DNA from 4 places in the Listeria sp. MAN/IMW/UF464 genome. Region 1 is predicted to be linked to each of the others. Evidence: predicted binding sites of a transcription regulator. Region 1 holds the regulator's gene; each other region holds the start of a gene.

Region 1 (4,325 bases):
AAGTACTTCAATTACAACACGATCTCCTAATGGTTTTAACAATGTAAATGACCTCCTCTGATATAATTACATTTTTCATTTTAGCACTCGACACATTAGAGTGCTAATACAGTTATTATGATACCAAACTAAATAAAAATTGCAAGCAAAAACGTTTAAAAATTAAAGAATTCTTATTTGCGGTAAAGCGTGATAACTAGTACAATAAGAAGAGCTATTTCCGCTATTTTTAAGCATTTAGCTGGAGCTTGTTTTTAGAAGGGATGCGTATTTTTTGGCTAAACGTTATATTACGATTGTATTAGTTTATTTATTATTACTATTTTCTGCATCTATTGGGATTCCCGTTGTTCAACATATTTTACTTAGTATGACTTCGATTTCTACAGCGGATGCTCAAACTTATGGGGTAATTACATGGTCGATTTTTTCTAATTTATTATCACTCGCCATTATTATTCCAATGCTTTATAGAAAACCAAAAGAAAATAAAATCGAACTCGGTGAAAAAACTGCGCCATTTCTGAGTATTGTGTGGATTATTGGTGGAGTGATTGGGTTATACGTAGCACAATTTATTTGTAGCATTATTCTAACGCTAATTTCTGGGAATATTGGTGAATCGGCAAACACAGAATTACTTGTTGATTTAACTAGATCGGCGCCTATTTTCTTGATTTTCATTTCAGTTCTCGGGCCAATTTTAGAAGAGCTTGTTTTTAGAAAAGTGGTTTTTGGTGGGCTGAGTAATGTGATGAACATTCATGTGGCTGCAGTTATTAGTTCGCTATTCTTTGGGCTACTTCACGGGGATATTTCCTTTTTACTTACTTATTTTGTCATCGGATTAATTCTTTGTTTTCTTTATACGAAAACGAAACGAATTGCTGTTTCGATGGGCGCACATATTTTAATGAATACCATTGTTTTGCTCGTGAGTCTTGGAATCATTGGAGGATAATATGAAAAATTCATTAATAAAGCAAAGTTTTCTTTATTTTGCGCTTGGTCTTGTATTTGTCTATTTTGTTATTGTTCGAGTGGCTGAATATGGTTATGATCTTGTTGCCTATATACTTATACTCATGATGTTAATTGATTTTGGTATTGGTATTGGCCTTATTATCACTGGGCTTAAAAGACGTAAAAAAAACCTGTAGAAAGTAAGTGTTGCTTACCTTCTACAGGTTTTTTTATTCTGTTTTCGCTGGATAGTTTTCCAGGAAATAGATTAACGTTTGTAATTCCGTTGTAAGATCGATATGGTGCACACGAACTTGTTTTGGAACGCTAATACGAGCTGGCGTAAAGTTTAGAATACCTTTAACATCTGCTTCAATTAAACGATCTACAGTTACTTGTGCTTCATCAGCTGGAACTGTCAGAATAACTACTTCCACACCATTTTCACGAACAATTTCTTCCATATCATTTAAGTGATAAATTGGAATGTCTTGTTGAACACTACCAACTTTCGCTGGGTCTACATCAAATGCAGCAACGATTTTGATATTATTGTTTTTCATGAAATTATAATGTAATAATGCTGTACCTAGGTTACCTACACCGATTAGTGCAACATTTGTCTGTTTGTCCTGACTAAGTGTTTTACTGAAAAAGTCGAGTATGTAAGAAACGTTATACCCGTATCCTTTCTTACCTAATGCGCCAAAGTACGAAAAATCACGTCGAATAGTCGCTGAATCAACTTTCACCGCTTCACTTAATTCCGCAGATGATACTCGTTCCTTGCCTGATTCATCTAGGTATTTCAAGTAACGATGATATAATGGTAAGCGTTTTGCTGTCGCTTGTGGAATTTTTGTTGTTTCCTCCATCATGCCTTCTGTCCCTTCTTCTTTTAAATTTTTTCTGAAGTTGAAGCTTTTGTGAACTGTACTTCCTTTCACATGCTTGCTTATATACTATAAACATTTCACAAGGAATGCACAAACTTTTTGCTCATGATTTTCAAGCAATAGTTTGTCCCGCAAAATATCTAGTGTTTTCCTTCTTTTCCATTCTACGCTAAAATCACAAATAATGCGAGTGTTTTCACAATCTGCCTTATACGTGAAGCCCTTCTTCTCTCATTGCGATTACTTGGCTTTTAAGATAAACTAGTAAGGAGAACGTTCGAGGAGAGAGATTATGATATTATTACAAGTTCAGCAAATTTCTAAATTCTTCGGTGCAGAAGTTATTTTAGATAATATTAAATTAGAAGTAAAAACAGGCGACCGAATTGCCTTAGTTGGCCGAAATGGCGCCGGTAAATCTACTTTACTTAAAATTATCGCTGGAAAAATGAGTTATGACGGCGGAACAATTTCTAAACCTAAAAGTGTCGAAATTGGCTATTTGGCTCAAAATACTGGCCTTGAATCCACGAAAACAATCTGGGATGAAATGTTAAGTGTTTTTGATTCACTTAGAAAAATGGAAGCAGATTTACGCAAAATGGAGCTTCGTCTTGGGGAACCTGAGCTTTATAATAATCCGGAAAAATATCAAGCATTGATGACCGATTACGATACCTTGCAACACACTTTTAAAGAAGTTGGTGGGTATACGTATGAAGCAGAAATCCGTTCCGTTTTAAACGGTTTACGCTTTTATCCAGAAGATTATGAAGTAGAAATCGCCTCACTCAGTGGTGGGCAAAAAACAAGGCTTGCGCTGGCTAAGTTATTACTCGCGAAACAGGATATTCTTGTTCTCGATGAACCGACAAACCATTTAGACATTGAAACACTAGCATGGTTAGAAACCTATTTGCAAAACTATCATGGTTCTTTACTTATCGTTTCTCATGACCGCTATTTCCTAGATAAAGTCGTTAACCAAGTATACGAAATTAGCCGCACAAGAATTGATCACTACAAAGGAAATTACAGTTCATTTGTTAGTCAAAAACAAGCTAAACTTGAACAAATGTGGAAAGAATTCGATAAACAACAAAAACAAATTTCCAAGCTAGAAGATTTTGTCGCTAGAAATATCGTTCGCGCTTCTACTACTAAGCGAGCTCAAAGCAGAAGAAAACAATTAGAAAAAATGGATGTACTCGCCCGACCTCAAGGCGACGAAAAATCGGCTCATTTTGGCTTCCAATTTGAAAAGCAAACTGGTAAAGATGTTTTAATGGTAGATGAATTAAGTATTGGTTACGCCAAAGACAAGCGCATCGCTTCCAATCTAACATTCGAAATGAAACGTCAAGATAGTCTAGCGCTCGTTGGTCCAAACGGAATCGGTAAATCTACCCTTCTTAAAACACTTATTCGTGATATTCCAGCTCTTAGCGGTGAATTTCATTTTGGAGCAGGTGTCAAAATCGGTTACTATGACCAAGAACAAGCTAAACTAACATCCAACAAAACTGTTTTGATGGAACTTTGGGATGATTATCCAGAATTAAATGAAGTGAACGTTCGAACAACACTGGGTAATTTCTTATTTTCAGATGATGACGTCCTAAAAAACGTTCAATCCCTTAGTGGTGGTGAAAAAGCTAGACTCGCTCTTGCCAAACTTACTTTACTTGAAGCCAATGTGCTAATTCTTGATGAACCTACCAACCATTTAGACATTGAAAGTAAAGAAGTTTTAGAAGCTGCTTTGATCGATTTTGAAGGAACGATTCTATTTGTTTCTCATGACCGTTACTTTATTAATCGCATCGCTTCAAAAGTAGTAGAACTAGCTCCAGAAAAAGCGACCGTTTTCCTTGGCGATTATGATTATTATCAGGAAAAAATCGCCGAAGCAAAAGAACTAGCGCGCCTTGATGCAGAAGATCGTCGTAAAAAAGGGGAACCTGTCGAAGCAACTGCCTCGGTTAGAAAACTAAATTATCAAGAAGAAAAAGAACAACAAAAACTACTTCGTCAAAGAAAACGCAAACTAGAAGAAGTAGAAAAGTCTATGGAAGAAACAGATAAAAAAATCGCCGAACTAGAACTTCAATTAACCAAACCGGAAATTTTTCAAGATCATGAGAAAGCTTTTGAAATTACGCAGGAACTTGATGTGGTAAAAGCACGTGGTGAAAAATTGATGGAAGAATGGGAAAAAGTAAGCGAAGAACTAGAATCTATGTAATCTACATAAAAAAAGGAGCTAACAATGAAAAAGATTTTAATTATTTCTGGTTCAATTATCGTTGGGTTACTTGTAATTATTAGTATTTGCGCAAGTTTTTACTTATATAGCTATGCACTATCTCGTGATAATTCAAGTATGAATGATAAACCGACTGCCGATCAAACTACAGAAACAGCCAAACTTGCGAAGAAAAATCGCCAAGAAAATACCGCTTGGAT
Region 2 (4,325 bases), on a different contig from region 1:
ACAAGAAGTTTTTCCTAGGTTTACGTGAACCTTTCCAACTGATTTTGCAGCTTCAATTGCTTTTTCATGCAAATCGTCTTTGTAAATTCCGCAAGTGATAATAAAGCCGTTCATTGAATAGCGAGTTCTATTTGATTCGGATTGTAATGTTTCTTTCGCGCGTTGGAGCAATGCCTCTGCTTCGGGCAAGTTGTTAATATGCTCGCTATAAATCTGCCAGCCCATGGATTTAGTTAAATCATACTCACTTTCAATCCACTTTTTGGCGAAAAGGAGTGCATCACCATGTTTGCTTACGATCGATGCTAGTCCAAAGGTGAGTTGTGACCATGTTTCGCGAAAAGCGACATTCCATTTATCGATTTGCTCGGTAGTTACTTTGTTTGGATTAACTGCAAGTAAACCGAGATAAATTAAGTCGCTGTTATTTGATTCAATTAGCTCTACGGCCAGTTCATGGTTTTTAGTTAATTTTTCGCGGCGGATAATTTTCTTTAAGTCTCCAATTTTTAGTCCGTAAAGATCTAATGAATCCGGACAACCGTGATTACGAAAAATTTTAATCGTATTGGGGTTTTCTAAGGCTTTTAGCTCGGTGTCAAGTTGGTCAAAAGTAATCATACGCGTCACTCCTCTCGAATAAATTAAGTATAACAAAAAAGCATGCAAAATCGCATGCTTTTAGGATTTAAGAATATTAGTCGATTTGTTTCATTGCATCGTCTAGAACTTTTTTAAGTGTATCCGCGGAGTTTTTCATTTGTTCTTTTTCTTTGTCGTTTAAGTTCATTTCGACAATGTGGCGAACTCCTTGGCGGTTAACTACTGCTGGTGCGCCGATGTAAATATCGTTCATACCATAGTGGCCATCTAAATAAACAGAAAGTGGTAAAATCGCATTTTCGTTATTTAGGATCGCTTTTGTAATACGAGCAAGAGCCGCAGCAACGCCGTAGAATGTAGCGCCTTTTTTATTGATAATTTCATAAGCTGCATCACGAACGCTTACGAAAATAGTATCCATTGCACCTTGTTCGTCTTCGTTAATCCATTCAGTGATTGGAAGGCCACCAACTGTTGTATGGCTCCATGCTGGGAATTCTGTGTCGCCGTGTTCGCCGAGGATATAACCATGGACGTTACGAGCATCCACTTTTAAGTAATCGGCAATCGACATACGGAAGCGTGCTGTATCAAGACTTGTTCCAGAACCGATAACGCGTTCCTTTGGAAGGCCTGAGAATTTCCATGTAGCGTAAGTTAAAATGTCTACTGGGTTAGATGCGATTAAGAAGATACCGTCAAATCCGCTAGCCATAACTTCATCCACAATGCCTTTCATGATTTTGATATTGCGGTTTACTAGGTCCAAACGAGTTTCACCAGGTTTTTGTGCAGTCCCAGCAGTGACAACAACTAAGTCTGCATCGTGGCAGTCGCTATAATTTGCTGAGTAGATTTTCTTCGGTGTGGAAAATGGAACGGCGTGGCTTAAATCCATTGCATCCCCGATTGTTCTGTCTTTATCTATGTCAATAATGCCGAATTCTTGTCCGATACTTAAGTTTACACAAGCAAATGCATAACTAGAACCAACTGCTCCGTCGCCAACTAAAATAATTTTTTGATGATCTTTCATTTCGAATTCCTCCTATAAAAAATCTATTTACTAGTACAGTATAACATGTATTTTTCATTTGTGAAGCATTGAACGTCCTAAATTTTAAAAAGTTGTTATAATAAATTTATGAAAACGCTATAGTACAGTTTGAAAGCGTCTGCATTAGGAGCGGTTCGCTATTTTCTGTTTACCTTTTATTGAGAATTATAAACCTTTTAAAGAGAAATAAGGCTTTTGCTTTGTTTTGCTATTTTTCTAAAGGGTAGATATAATATAGATGTACCAAAATTGAATGAGTGGAGTGATTTTTTATGGCAACAACATTAGAGGTCCAGAAAAGAGAAACAACGCAACATTCAGAAGTAACGAGATTGCGTAGTGAAGGAAAAGTGCCTGGAATTATTTATGGTTACAAATCGGAAAATGTTCCAGTTTCCGTTGATTCTTTGGAATTAATCAAAGCAGTTCGTGACAATGGTCGAAACGCCGTATTTTCAGTTACTGTAGACGGCAAGAAATTAAATGTTTTATTACATGAATATCAAGTGGATCCGTTAAAAGACGTATTAGTACACGTTGATTTACTAGCTGTTGATATGAATGAAGAAGTTGAGACTGATGTTCGCGTGGTATTAGTTGGTGATGCTCCAGGCGTTAAAGCTGGCGGTGTACTTCAACAAATTATCCATGATGTAAAAGTTTCAGCAACACCAGAAAAATTACCAGAAACAATTGAATTAGACATTTCTTCATTAGAAATCGGTGATGTTTTAACTACAAACGACCTTCCTGAAAACAAAGATTATGTCGTGCAAGCAGAGGAAGAAGAAACAGTTGTTACCGTTTCTGCTCCACGTGCTGAAGAAGAACCAACGACTACGGAAGCGCCAGAACCAGAAGCTGTACATGGTAATGATGAAGAACCAGTTGAATAATTTTTTATAAATAAGGATGGAAGATTCGCATTTGTTTGCGATATCTTCCATTTTTTTTGTTATAATAGCTGTATGAAGGAGGCGGTTTCATGCTTGATAAATCAGTACCACATATTTCTGTTGCAATGGTAAATCATAGTGCTACCAAATATCCTGAGTTCAGTTTGCCGGAGGGTTATTCGTTTCGTTTTTATAGAGATGGGCTGGAGGAAGACTGGTGCAGATTGCAACTAGAAACTGGCCAAGTTCCATCGATGGAAAGTATTCGGATGCGTTTTAATACAGAATTTGGAAATGAAAAAGAAAAATTAGCCAAGCGCTGCGTCTTTGTAGAAGCTCCAGACGGTGAAATTATCGGGACCGCAATGCTTTGGGATGGAAATACATTTGGCGAGATGGCAAGCCGCATTCATTGGGTCGCTGTACTCGACTCGCACGGCGGAAAAGGTATCGCCAAAGCCTTGTTATCTAAAATTCTCGGCTTAAACAAAAGTGATTTCGTCTATCTAACAACGCAGACAGGAAGTTACCAAGCTATTTATCTTTATCAAAAATTTGGCTTTGAAAAATTCGTGGATGAAACTCCTGAAAATTGGAAAACAGAAAACTTTCAAGCAGAAAACGAAAAAGCTTGGCAAATAATTGAAAATAAAATTGCGGAATACAAGGCTTAGTTGGAAAACTTTCAACCAATGGAAATCCGTGTTATAATCAAAAAAACATCGAAACAAAAACCAGTTCATTCGTGAAGTGGTTTAGTTTATGTAAGGAGAAGCTTTTATGAAATTAATCGCAGGACTCGGAAATCCGGGCAAAAAATATGAACGTACCCGGCATAATGTCGGTTTTATGGTAGTAGATGAGCTGAGTTTTCGCCATCAAACCCCTTGGAAAAAATCAAAATTTAACGGTATGGTAAGTGAAATTAATGTGGGCGGCGAGAAAATGATTCTAGTTAAACCACTGACTTTCATGAACGCTTCTGGTGAGTGCATTCGTCCGCTAATGGATTACTACAATATCCAGATAGAAGACGTTCTAATTGTATATGATGACTTAGATTTACCAGTTGGGAAAATCAGATTGCGCCAAAAAGGTAGCGCAGGTGGTCATAATGGGATGAAATCAATTATTCAACACGTCAAGACGCAAGAGTTTAATCGTATCCGTGTGGGTGTCAGTCGTCCTTTAAAAGGGGAAGTCATCCATTACGTATTAGGAGATTTTCCAAAAGCGGAACAACCTGATATTATCGCAGCAATTCAAAAAAGCGCAGATGCTATTGAAGATTTTGCGCAAACACCATTTATTGAAGTAATGAATAAGTATAATTAAAAAATAGACTATCCGAGAGGCGTGGCAATGCTTTTGCCACGTATTTCGGTCTTTCTTCTAGCGTGTGATTTAATCTTGCATTGCATAGAATGAATTTTCTGACAAAAAAGGAGCTGTTTTCCCTTGAAAGGATTACAACAATTAATATATGAACAAAAAGATATTCGCGCGGTCTTAAACGCGCTTGATGAAAAAGAAAAATCACAACTTGTCACAGGGCTGACAGGTTCTTCGCGTGCACTTTTTGCGAGTGTAGTGGAAGGTGCATCTAAGCGGCCAGTTGTGTTTGTAACGCATAATTTGTACCATGCGCAAAAATTATACGATGATTTACTTTCTTTAATAGATGTTGATAGATTGTTTTTATATCCAGCAGATGAATTGATTTCTTCAGAGTTAAGTATTTCTAGTCCAGAATTGCGTGGTCAACGTGT
Region 3 (4,325 bases), on a different contig from region 1:
AAATATGTACTTCATCTGCAACAGAATAAATAAAACTGCCACAACTGCTAAAATTTCAATAGTCCAAAAAAACAATTTACTATCCCTAAAACGTGAAAATTTCAAATGATCCCCTTCTTTCTATAAACCTTATTGTTAAATTTTATAGTACCATTAACTGCTTTAAATAGCCACTGAATTTATGATGTTGACTTAAAAATATATGTGTTATACAATGTGTATAACAGTTAGAGAAGAGGTGTTTGTATGTTACTCGCGATTGACTTACAATCAGACGAGCCGATTTATACACAAATATGTAATCAAATTATTGAAGGCATGGCAAAACGGGAACTTTTACCGGGAGATAAACTTCCTTCCGTGCGAAGTCTTGGTGCGGATATTGGTATTAATTTTCATACCGTAAATAAAGCATACCAAATCTTAAAGCAAGAAGGATTTATTCAAATACACCGCCAAAAAGGAGTAGTTATACATCCAGATGGCGTGGCAAAAGCAGATCAACTATTTTTCACTAAGCTGCAAACAAAACTAAGACCATTAATTGCAGAATCGATTGTGCGTAGCGTGAGTGAGGAAGAGTGGCTAGAAATTAGTAAAGCTATTTTTAACGAAATAAAAGGGCGGGGAGTGGAGTAGTTATGGAAATCATCATTTATATTTTTGTCAGTATTGCTATTATTTCCCTGCAAGCAATTACGCCATTTGTAATACGTAAATCTGAATGTTTCGGGGTAAATGTGGGCGAACGCGCTAATCGAAATGCAGAACTAACCCAACTTAAAAAACAATATGTTGGTCAAGTGATTTTATGGACTGTATTGGTTGCTATCATTGGAATTGCATTAATTCAAGGTTTCCATTGGAGTGAAAACATTCAAGCGGGAATCTTTATCATATCCATGTTTGGTCAATTAATTGTTTCTTTCATTATTTACTATCGTTTTCATCACACAACATTACAGTGGAAAAGAGAAAAGATCGAGTCTGGCGAAATTTCAACCAACTCTATTATCATGGTAGATACTAGTTTTCATCGCAGGAAAATGGTTATTTCGTATACTTGGTTTGTAGTACCATTACTTATTTTTATTATCACACTTGCCATTACAGCAGTGTTCTATCCAATTGCACCAGAAGCATTCCCAGTTCATTTTGATATGAATGGAGTCGTGACTGACACCGTTCAAAAATCGGTGAGAGCTGCTTTACTTTTACCAATGCTACAATTAGGGATGATTGCTTTATTTATATTTATTAATTTCGTTATTGCGAGAAGCAAACAAACGGTAGAAAACGAAAATCCAGCAGATTCATTAAAACGGAATATGCTGTTTAGACAAATTTCTAGTAAAGCAATGTTGATTATGTGCGTTATTCTGGTTATTGATTTTCTCGTAATGCAAGTAGTTATTTTACTTTCACTCTCGCCTGAAATTATGATGATTACCATGAGTATTTCTATCATCTTAATATTACTTGGAACAGTACTCCTTGCTGTAAAAGTAGGACAAGGTGGAAGTAGATTAAAATTTGCTAACGAACCAGATAATGTGAATAAACCAATTCGTGATGATGATGCGTTTTGGAAAGCTGGAGTAATCTATTTTAACAGGAATGATCCTGCTTTATTTGTTGAAAAACGTTTTGGCATTGGCTGGACGATCAACACTGCTCGTCCTGTTGCATGGCTCACTTTTGTTTTTATTATTGCAGCGATAGTTTTCATTAGTATCTTGTTTTAAGTAAAGTTTAGTAGGGTATTTATCATGTGTTATGCGGATAAAAAATTAAAATCATCTATGAATCTTCTGCCGTAATATTCTTTTTAAAAGGAGTGTTAATCATGGCGATTAGACAAGGACGATTAGAAGAATGGGAAGGTTTCACGGGGATTGCGCTTGTTCACGAAGGACTAAAAACAGAAGCATTTCATACCGGAATTAAAACAGCTTTTAAAGAAATGCTCAAACTTGCGCAAGAATTAGATGATTTTTCAGAACTAAAAGAGGTCTATGGTATTTCCGTCCATAATATAGAAGATGGTATAACGCATTACGCTGTCATCCCAGTTGAGCAAAAGTACGCTCATTTAAAAGAACCACTTGAATGGATTGAAGTTCCAGCACATACTTATTTTGTAGCGGAACATATAGCAGAGACCGATATACTAGAAAGTTACGAGGAAATAGCTCGAGCAATACAGGAAAAAGAGTACAAACCGTATATTACTGCAAACAATCCTGTTTTTGATCCATTACCATTTAAATTAGAAATATATGCAAAAAATGGTGAAGAAAGTGCGGATATTGAAATTAGGATACCCGTTGTAAAAGAACTCCATACGTAAAACGCGAGCCCGGGACTTTTGTGCCGGGCTTTTTTATACTAGCAAGCTGTTTTTGATTATGCTATAATAAGAACGCAATTTTGTGATTATTTTAACAAGAAGGAAGGGATTCATGTGGGATATTATAGCCCGCAGGAAGTAACAGAGATTACGATTGAAAAAGGGACGCAAAAAGCAAATTCGAGTACATTAACGCTCGTTTTACTAGGCTTTTTGGGTGGCGCCTTTATTTCTCTTGGTTACTTATTATACATACGCGCAGTAGGAACAATGCCTCACGAATGGGGCAGTTTTGCAACGCTTATTGGTGCGAGCCTTTTTCCAGTTGGGCTTGTGTGCATTTTACTCGGTGGAGGAGAATTAATCACTGGCAACATGATGGCGGTAGCGATTGCTTGGTATGACAAAAAGATTTCCTTCCAACAATTACTTAGAAACTGGGCGATTGTGTCCGTCATGAACTTAGTCGGCGCCTTTTTCGTCGCATACTTCTTCGGGCATTTCGTTGGCTTAACAGAAGGAGATTTTTTACCCAAAACACTTGCAACAGCTGGAGCAAAAATTAACGATCCTTTCTGGGTTGCTTTCGTTTCAGGTATCGGGTGTAACTGGTTTGTTGGAATTGCTGTGTGGCTTTGTTACGCGGCTAAAGACTTTGCTGGAAAAATCCTCGGTATTTGGTTCCCCGTCATGGCTTTTGTAGCTATCGGATTTCAGCACGTTGTCGCCAATATGTTTATTATCCCAGCCGCAATTTTCGCTGGATACTATTCATGGGCAGATTTTATTTGGAACGTCATCCCAGTATACCTCGGAAACGTAGTCGGCGGAGCAGTTTTTGTCAGCCTTTTCTATTTCCTTGCATATAAGAAAAACGCACCGAAAAAAGTAAAAGAAGAAATACATCAACCAATTGAAGAAAATTAATTATAAAAAGCTAGTTGCACCCGTTGCAGCTAGTTTTTTTTGAAAAAAATTAAAGTTTTTTAGAAAGTCGCTCGTGCCCATCATGCTGGGATAGAGCAAGTTTTCTTATAAGCCATTTTCTGGGTTTAAGAAGAAAATCCTGATTAAATTTTTCGATTTGTGGAAAACACTATTATAAGCAACGATAGATTCGGACAGAAAAATTTACTAAGGAGTGGTATTTTTGAGTATTAAAGAAACAAGCTTACCAAAAGTTCAAACCAAATTATTTATTAATGGAAAATGGATAGATGGCGATAATAAAGAAACAAAAGATATTGTAAATCCAGCAAACGGCGAAGTCATCGCGAAAATTGCTCAAGCAGGACCTAAAGAAACAAAACAAGCGATTAAAGCTGCAAAAGATGCTTTTCCTGATTGGGCGAAAATGGAACTAGCTGACCGCGTTAAACTCTTGCATAATATTGCTGATTTAATGGAAGAACGAGCAGATACTTTAGCAAAAATTATGACCTTAGAACAAGGTAAACCACTAAAAGAATCAAAAGGAGAAGTCTTAACCGGCGCGGAAAACTTCCGATTCGCGGCTGAAGAAGCAAGAAGACTATACGGTGAAACAATCCCAGCTCCAAACAACCATGCGTTTATCGTTAAAAAACAACCAATTGGCGTAGTAGCAGCAATTACTCCGTGGAATTTCCCGGGTGGAATGGTGACACGAAAACTCGCACCAGCGCTAGCTACAGGTAATACTATCGTGTTAAAACCATCTGGAGATACCCCGCTTTCGGCTTTAGCTATCTTTGAAATTTTTGAAGAAGCTGGCTTACCAAAAGGCGTTGCTAATATCGTCATGGGAAGCTCGAAAGAAATTGGTGAAACTTTAACAGATAGTGATGATGTCCGCAAATTAACGTTTACAGGCTCGACAAAAGTCGGCCAAACACTATTCAAACAATCTGCTGACACCTTGAAGAAAATCTCGCTTGAGCTTGGGGGGCACGCACCATTTATCGTATTTGCGGATGCTAACCTTGAAGCTGCAGTA
Region 4 (4,325 bases), on a different contig from region 1:
CTGTTCTTGCTTGATTTATCAACGAACCAAATTGTGGATACTACTCCACTCGCCGGCTTAACCAATGTACAAACATTATACTTATCAAACAATCAAATTAGTGATGTAACTGGTCTTTCGAGTTTAATAAATTTAGATTGGCTCGATATAAGTCAAAATAAAATTAGTAATATTAGACCTTTAAACAGTTTAACAAAGCTAACAATTATTCAAATGACCAATCAATTAATCGTAAACGAACCAATAAGTTTCGAAAGCACCATAACTATTCCTAATTTAATAAAAAACATTGCGGAACAAACGATTGATCCAGATACGATTAGCGATAGCGGTGTGTATGCGAATGGATCAGTTACGTGGAATTTACCTACTTATATTCCAAAAGTCAGCTATACTTTTATTGAACGTGATACGGTTGGGAATGCAACTGGTAATTTCAGTGGGACTGTAGAACAACCATTAGTGCAATATTTTAAAGCGACTTTCAATATTGACGGGCAAGAAACAACGGAAAATGTCGAAACAGGGACACTTTTACAAGAACCACCAACCCCAGTCAAAGAGGGTTATACATTTAACGGGTGGTATGATGCTGAAACAGGTGGAACAAAATGGGACTTTACAGCCGATACGATGCCAGCAAATGATATAACCTTGTATGCCCAGTTTAGTATTAATAGTTATACCGCGACTTTTGATGCAGATGGCGTCACTTCTACTCAAACGGTAGACTATCAAGGTTTACTAGAAGAGCCACCAGCACCAACTAAGGATGGTTATACATTTAAAGGTTGGTATGATGCCAAAACTGGTGGAACAAAATGGGACTTCACAAACAATCAAATGCCAGCGAAAGATATAACCTTGTATGCCCAGTTTAGTATTAATAGTTATACCGCAACTTTTGATGTAGATGGCGTTATTTCTACTCAAACGGTAGATTATCAAGGTTTACTAGAAGAGCCACCAGCACCAACTAAGGATGGTTATACATTTAAAGGTTGGTATGATGCCAAATCTGGCGGAACAAAATGGGATTTCGCAAACAATCAAATGCCAGCGAAAGACATAATCTTGTATGCCCAGTTTAGTAAAGATGCAGCTTCTGGTGGGGACGGTGGAGGAACCGATGAAGGCGGAGGCAACTCTGAAAATAGTACAGATGGAACTACTAATACGGATACTATAAACCACATCGTACTACCAGCAACAGGAGATCATCGTGTACTTTTTCCAATTTTTATTGGGACATTTCTTACGGGTTTAGCACTCTTTACACTTAGAAGAAAATAAATGAAAAAGCAGCTGCATGACGCAGCTGCTTTTTTTGAAACTTATTTTTTCAATTCTCGTTCCATCTGCAAACGTTGTACTTTCATTGTTGCAGTGCGCGGAATCTCATCATATTTCATCACAATTGGCTCATTCATATGTGGTAGATCAGAAACTGCGTCCCACCATGCATCCCAGTTCATTTCTTTATCATCATGAACAGCGATAATTGGTTGCGGGCTGCCGTTTTCACCACGGATAATAACGACTTCATCGAGGAAAGTAAGCGTATCAAGCAGTTTATCTTCAATCGCAAGTGTGCTATCGATCGTTTCGACTAAATCAACTTGACGATCTTGCAAGAATAAGCGGCCTTGCTCATCTTTCATACCGTAGTCACCGCTGTCCCACCAAGGTCCATACACATTTTCTTCAAAACGAGCTTCTTCTTTGTAATAAGTAAGGGCGCGACCTTTAGACAGCATTTGGATATTACCGCTAACTCCGGGTGCAACTGGATTACCGTCTTGGTCCACAATCCGAACCTCGGTTAAACCTGGTACACCAATTCCCATATCACGCGCATTTAACGTTTCGATGGATTGCAGTGTATGGCCACGTAAAATCATTGGACCACATTCACTTTGCCCATAAATTTGTAAGAAAATTGGTTTTTTATATTCAGAAGTACGAAGGAAAACCGCCATTGTTTCTTTGTTAATCGCATCAAATGTAGAATGATAAAATTTAATGCTTTGGAAAACATCTGGTTTTTCACGAGCAAGCGATGCCCATTGAACAAAATGATTTGGATGCGTTTCGAGTACATACGGTTTGTATTCGCGTAGCACTTTTTCGACATTTGCTTTAGACGGGTTGGCAATTGGCAGAAGTGGGAAACCAAGCGACATCAAGGACGAAACACCAATGTTAAAACGAGAATGTACTGGTGAGATATGGAAAGCTACAAGCCCTCTTGGTTTGATGAAATTAAGAATACGTCGTTGGTATTTCGTTCTCCAACCCATCGAATTCGCAGAGTGAGCGATTAATTTTGGCACACCAGTTGTTCCAGAAGTGTGAGTCATATAAGCAATCATATCTTTTGGTAATTCCTCTTGCTCACAAGTATAGCCGTCTAATGGCGCTTTGAACAATTGTTCAGCATTGATCAATCTTGAGTCCGGCAAATTGTTTAACTGATGGCTTTTCTCAGAAGTCTCAGAATCAAAAAGCAACCAGGGTTGATCAAGGCGATTAACAAAAATATCAATAGTGGATGCTGGAAGATGAGGCGAAACCATAATTGGCACAGCACCAATATAAGAAATCGCAACTGCTAAAATATAAGAATCAAATTTGGCAGATTTATAAACGATTACTTTTTCTTCTTTACGCACACCGAATCTATGTAGATGAGCTGCTTTTTGGATGATAGCTTCTTCGCATTTTTTGTAAGTGGTGTGAAGACCTAATTCAGGAAAAGTAACAAGTTCTTCATCAAAATGGATTGGCATTTCTGGATAGCGTTCAGCAGATTTTTTGAAGTTGGTATAGAGATTAAGCGGTTCATACTTTTTTATCGTCATATGGCGATGCTCCTTTAATATTTGATGTTGTTATTATATCACTTTGTCGAAATAATGAGGAGTGGTTACTAAAAACATTTTCGTCATTTTAAAAAAATCTGTAAATTGCTTGTTTTCTTAATTCAAGAAATCCTACAGATACCCTATAAAGAAATCTCAATTAATGATATAATATGTTAATATAATCACAAACTGTTTGGCAGAAGGAAAATTTTTAAAAAAAGTGGAGGTACAAAAAATGAAAAAAAGGATAGCTACAACTCTCATCATGCTACTATCACTTGCATTAATCATCGCAGGTTGTGGCAGTAACAACACAAGTAAAAGTGACTCGGCGAAAACGAAAGAAAAAGAAAAAACAGAAGTAACATCAGGGGCGTCAAAAACAAGTTATACAGACCCATCTGAATTAAAAGATAAATACGATATTGTTATCGTTGGTGCAGGTGGCGCGGGAATGTCAGCAGCACTAGAAGCAAAATCTAAAGGGATGAACCCAGTAATTCTTGAAAAAATGCCACTTGCAGGCGGAAACACAATGAAAGCCTCTTCTGGTATGAATGCATCTGAAACTAAATTCCAAAAAGAACAAGGAATTAATGATAGCAATGACAAGTTTTATGAAGAAACATTAAAAGGCGGTCACGGAACAAACGATAAAGCAATGCTTCGTTTCTTCGTAGATAACTCCGCTAGTGCAATTGATTGGTTAGACTCTATGGATATTAAATTAAACAACTTAACTATCACAGGCGGAATGAGCGAAAAACGTACCCACCGTCCTGAAGATGGCTCAGCAGTTGGTAAATACTTAGTAGACGGTTTACTAAAAAATGTACAAGAACAAAAAATTCCAGTCTTCGTTAATGCAGATGTAAAAGAAATTACACAAAAAGACGGAAAAGTAACTGGTGTTAAAGTAAAATTAAACAATAAAGACGAAAAAACAATTAGCTCGAACGCAGTAGTTGTAACAACTGGTGGTTACGGCGCTAATAAAGATATGATTGAAAAAGAACGTCCAGACTTAAAAGGATACGTAACAACGAACCAAGAAGGAAGTACTGGCGACGGTATTAAAATGATTGAAAAACTTGGCGGGACAACAGTAGATATGGACCAAATCCAAGTTCACCCAACAGTTCAACAAGATAAGTCTTACCTTATCGGTGAAGCTGTCCGCGGTGAAGGTGCGATTTTAGTTTCTCAAGAAGGTAAACGTTTTGGAAACGAACTAGATACACGTGATAACGTAACTGCTTCCATCAATAAATTACCAGAAAAATCCGCATACCTAATATTCGATTCAGGCGTAAAAGATCGCGTAAAAGCTATCGCGCAATACGAAGAAATGGGCTTTGTTGAAGAAGGTAAAACAATTGATGAATTAGCTAGCAAAATCAATGTTCCAAAAGAAGAACTAACGAAAACATTAGACACTTGGAATGCAAGCGTTAAAAACAA

The links. The regulator Rex, encoded in region 1, represses fermentation and respiration genes when NADH is low (regulators of the CRP and FNR family bind a similar motif). The targets are predictions, from matches to a motif close to TTGTGAAATATTTCACAA.
Region 2: a site for Rex is predicted at 1,698-1,715, ahead of AC4PG0_RS09990 (L-lactate dehydrogenase). Genes of this name have one in related genera too.
Region 3: a site for Rex is predicted at 2,431-2,448, ahead of AC4PG0_RS03835 (formate/nitrite transporter family protein). Genes of this name have one in related genera too.
Region 4: a site for Rex is predicted at 3,035-3,052, ahead of AC4PG0_RS06620 (flavocytochrome c). Genes of this name have one in related genera too.

The regions. Positions count from the first base shown of each region.
Region 1 covers NZ_JBZWZP010000002.1:244,195-248,519, reverse strand. The annotation lists gene groES (co-chaperone GroES) at 1-42, opposite strand, end outside; gene AC4PG0_RS08470 (CPBP family intramembrane glutamic endopeptidase) at 275-961, shown strand; partial or broken gene AC4PG0_RS08465 (DUF4305 domain-containing protein) at 963-1,167, shown strand; gene AC4PG0_RS08460 (redox-sensing transcriptional repressor Rex) at 1,194-1,841, opposite strand; gene AC4PG0_RS08455 (ABC-F family ATP-binding cassette domain-containing protein) at 2,152-4,104, shown strand; gene AC4PG0_RS08450 (alpha/beta hydrolase) at 4,129-4,325, shown strand, end outside.
Region 2 covers NZ_JBZWZP010000003.1:19,296-23,620, reverse strand. The annotation lists gene AC4PG0_RS09995 (DNA alkylation repair protein) at 1-621, opposite strand, end outside; gene AC4PG0_RS09990 (L-lactate dehydrogenase) at 698-1,639, opposite strand; gene AC4PG0_RS09985 (50S ribosomal protein L25/general stress protein Ctc) at 1,933-2,556, shown strand; gene AC4PG0_RS09980 (GNAT family N-acetyltransferase) at 2,646-3,230, shown strand; gene pth (aminoacyl-tRNA hydrolase) at 3,337-3,891, shown strand; gene mfd (transcription-repair coupling factor) at 4,015-4,325, shown strand, end outside.
Region 3 covers NZ_JBZWZP010000001.1:748,828-753,152, reverse strand. The annotation lists gene AC4PG0_RS03855 (AI-2E family transporter) at 1-105, opposite strand, end outside; gene AC4PG0_RS03850 (GntR family transcriptional regulator) at 247-639, shown strand; gene AC4PG0_RS03845 (DUF1648 domain-containing protein) at 642-1,745, shown strand; gene AC4PG0_RS03840 (effector binding domain-containing protein) at 1,847-2,350, shown strand; gene AC4PG0_RS03835 (formate/nitrite transporter family protein) at 2,465-3,277, shown strand; gene AC4PG0_RS03830 (NAD-dependent succinate-semialdehyde dehydrogenase) at 3,501-4,325, shown strand, end outside.
Region 4 covers NZ_JBZWZP010000001.1:1,296,516-1,300,840, reverse strand. The annotation lists gene AC4PG0_RS06630 (InlB B-repeat-containing protein) at 1-1,293, shown strand, start outside; gene AC4PG0_RS06625 (class I adenylate-forming enzyme family protein) at 1,335-2,861, opposite strand; gene AC4PG0_RS06620 (flavocytochrome c) at 3,100-4,325, shown strand, end outside.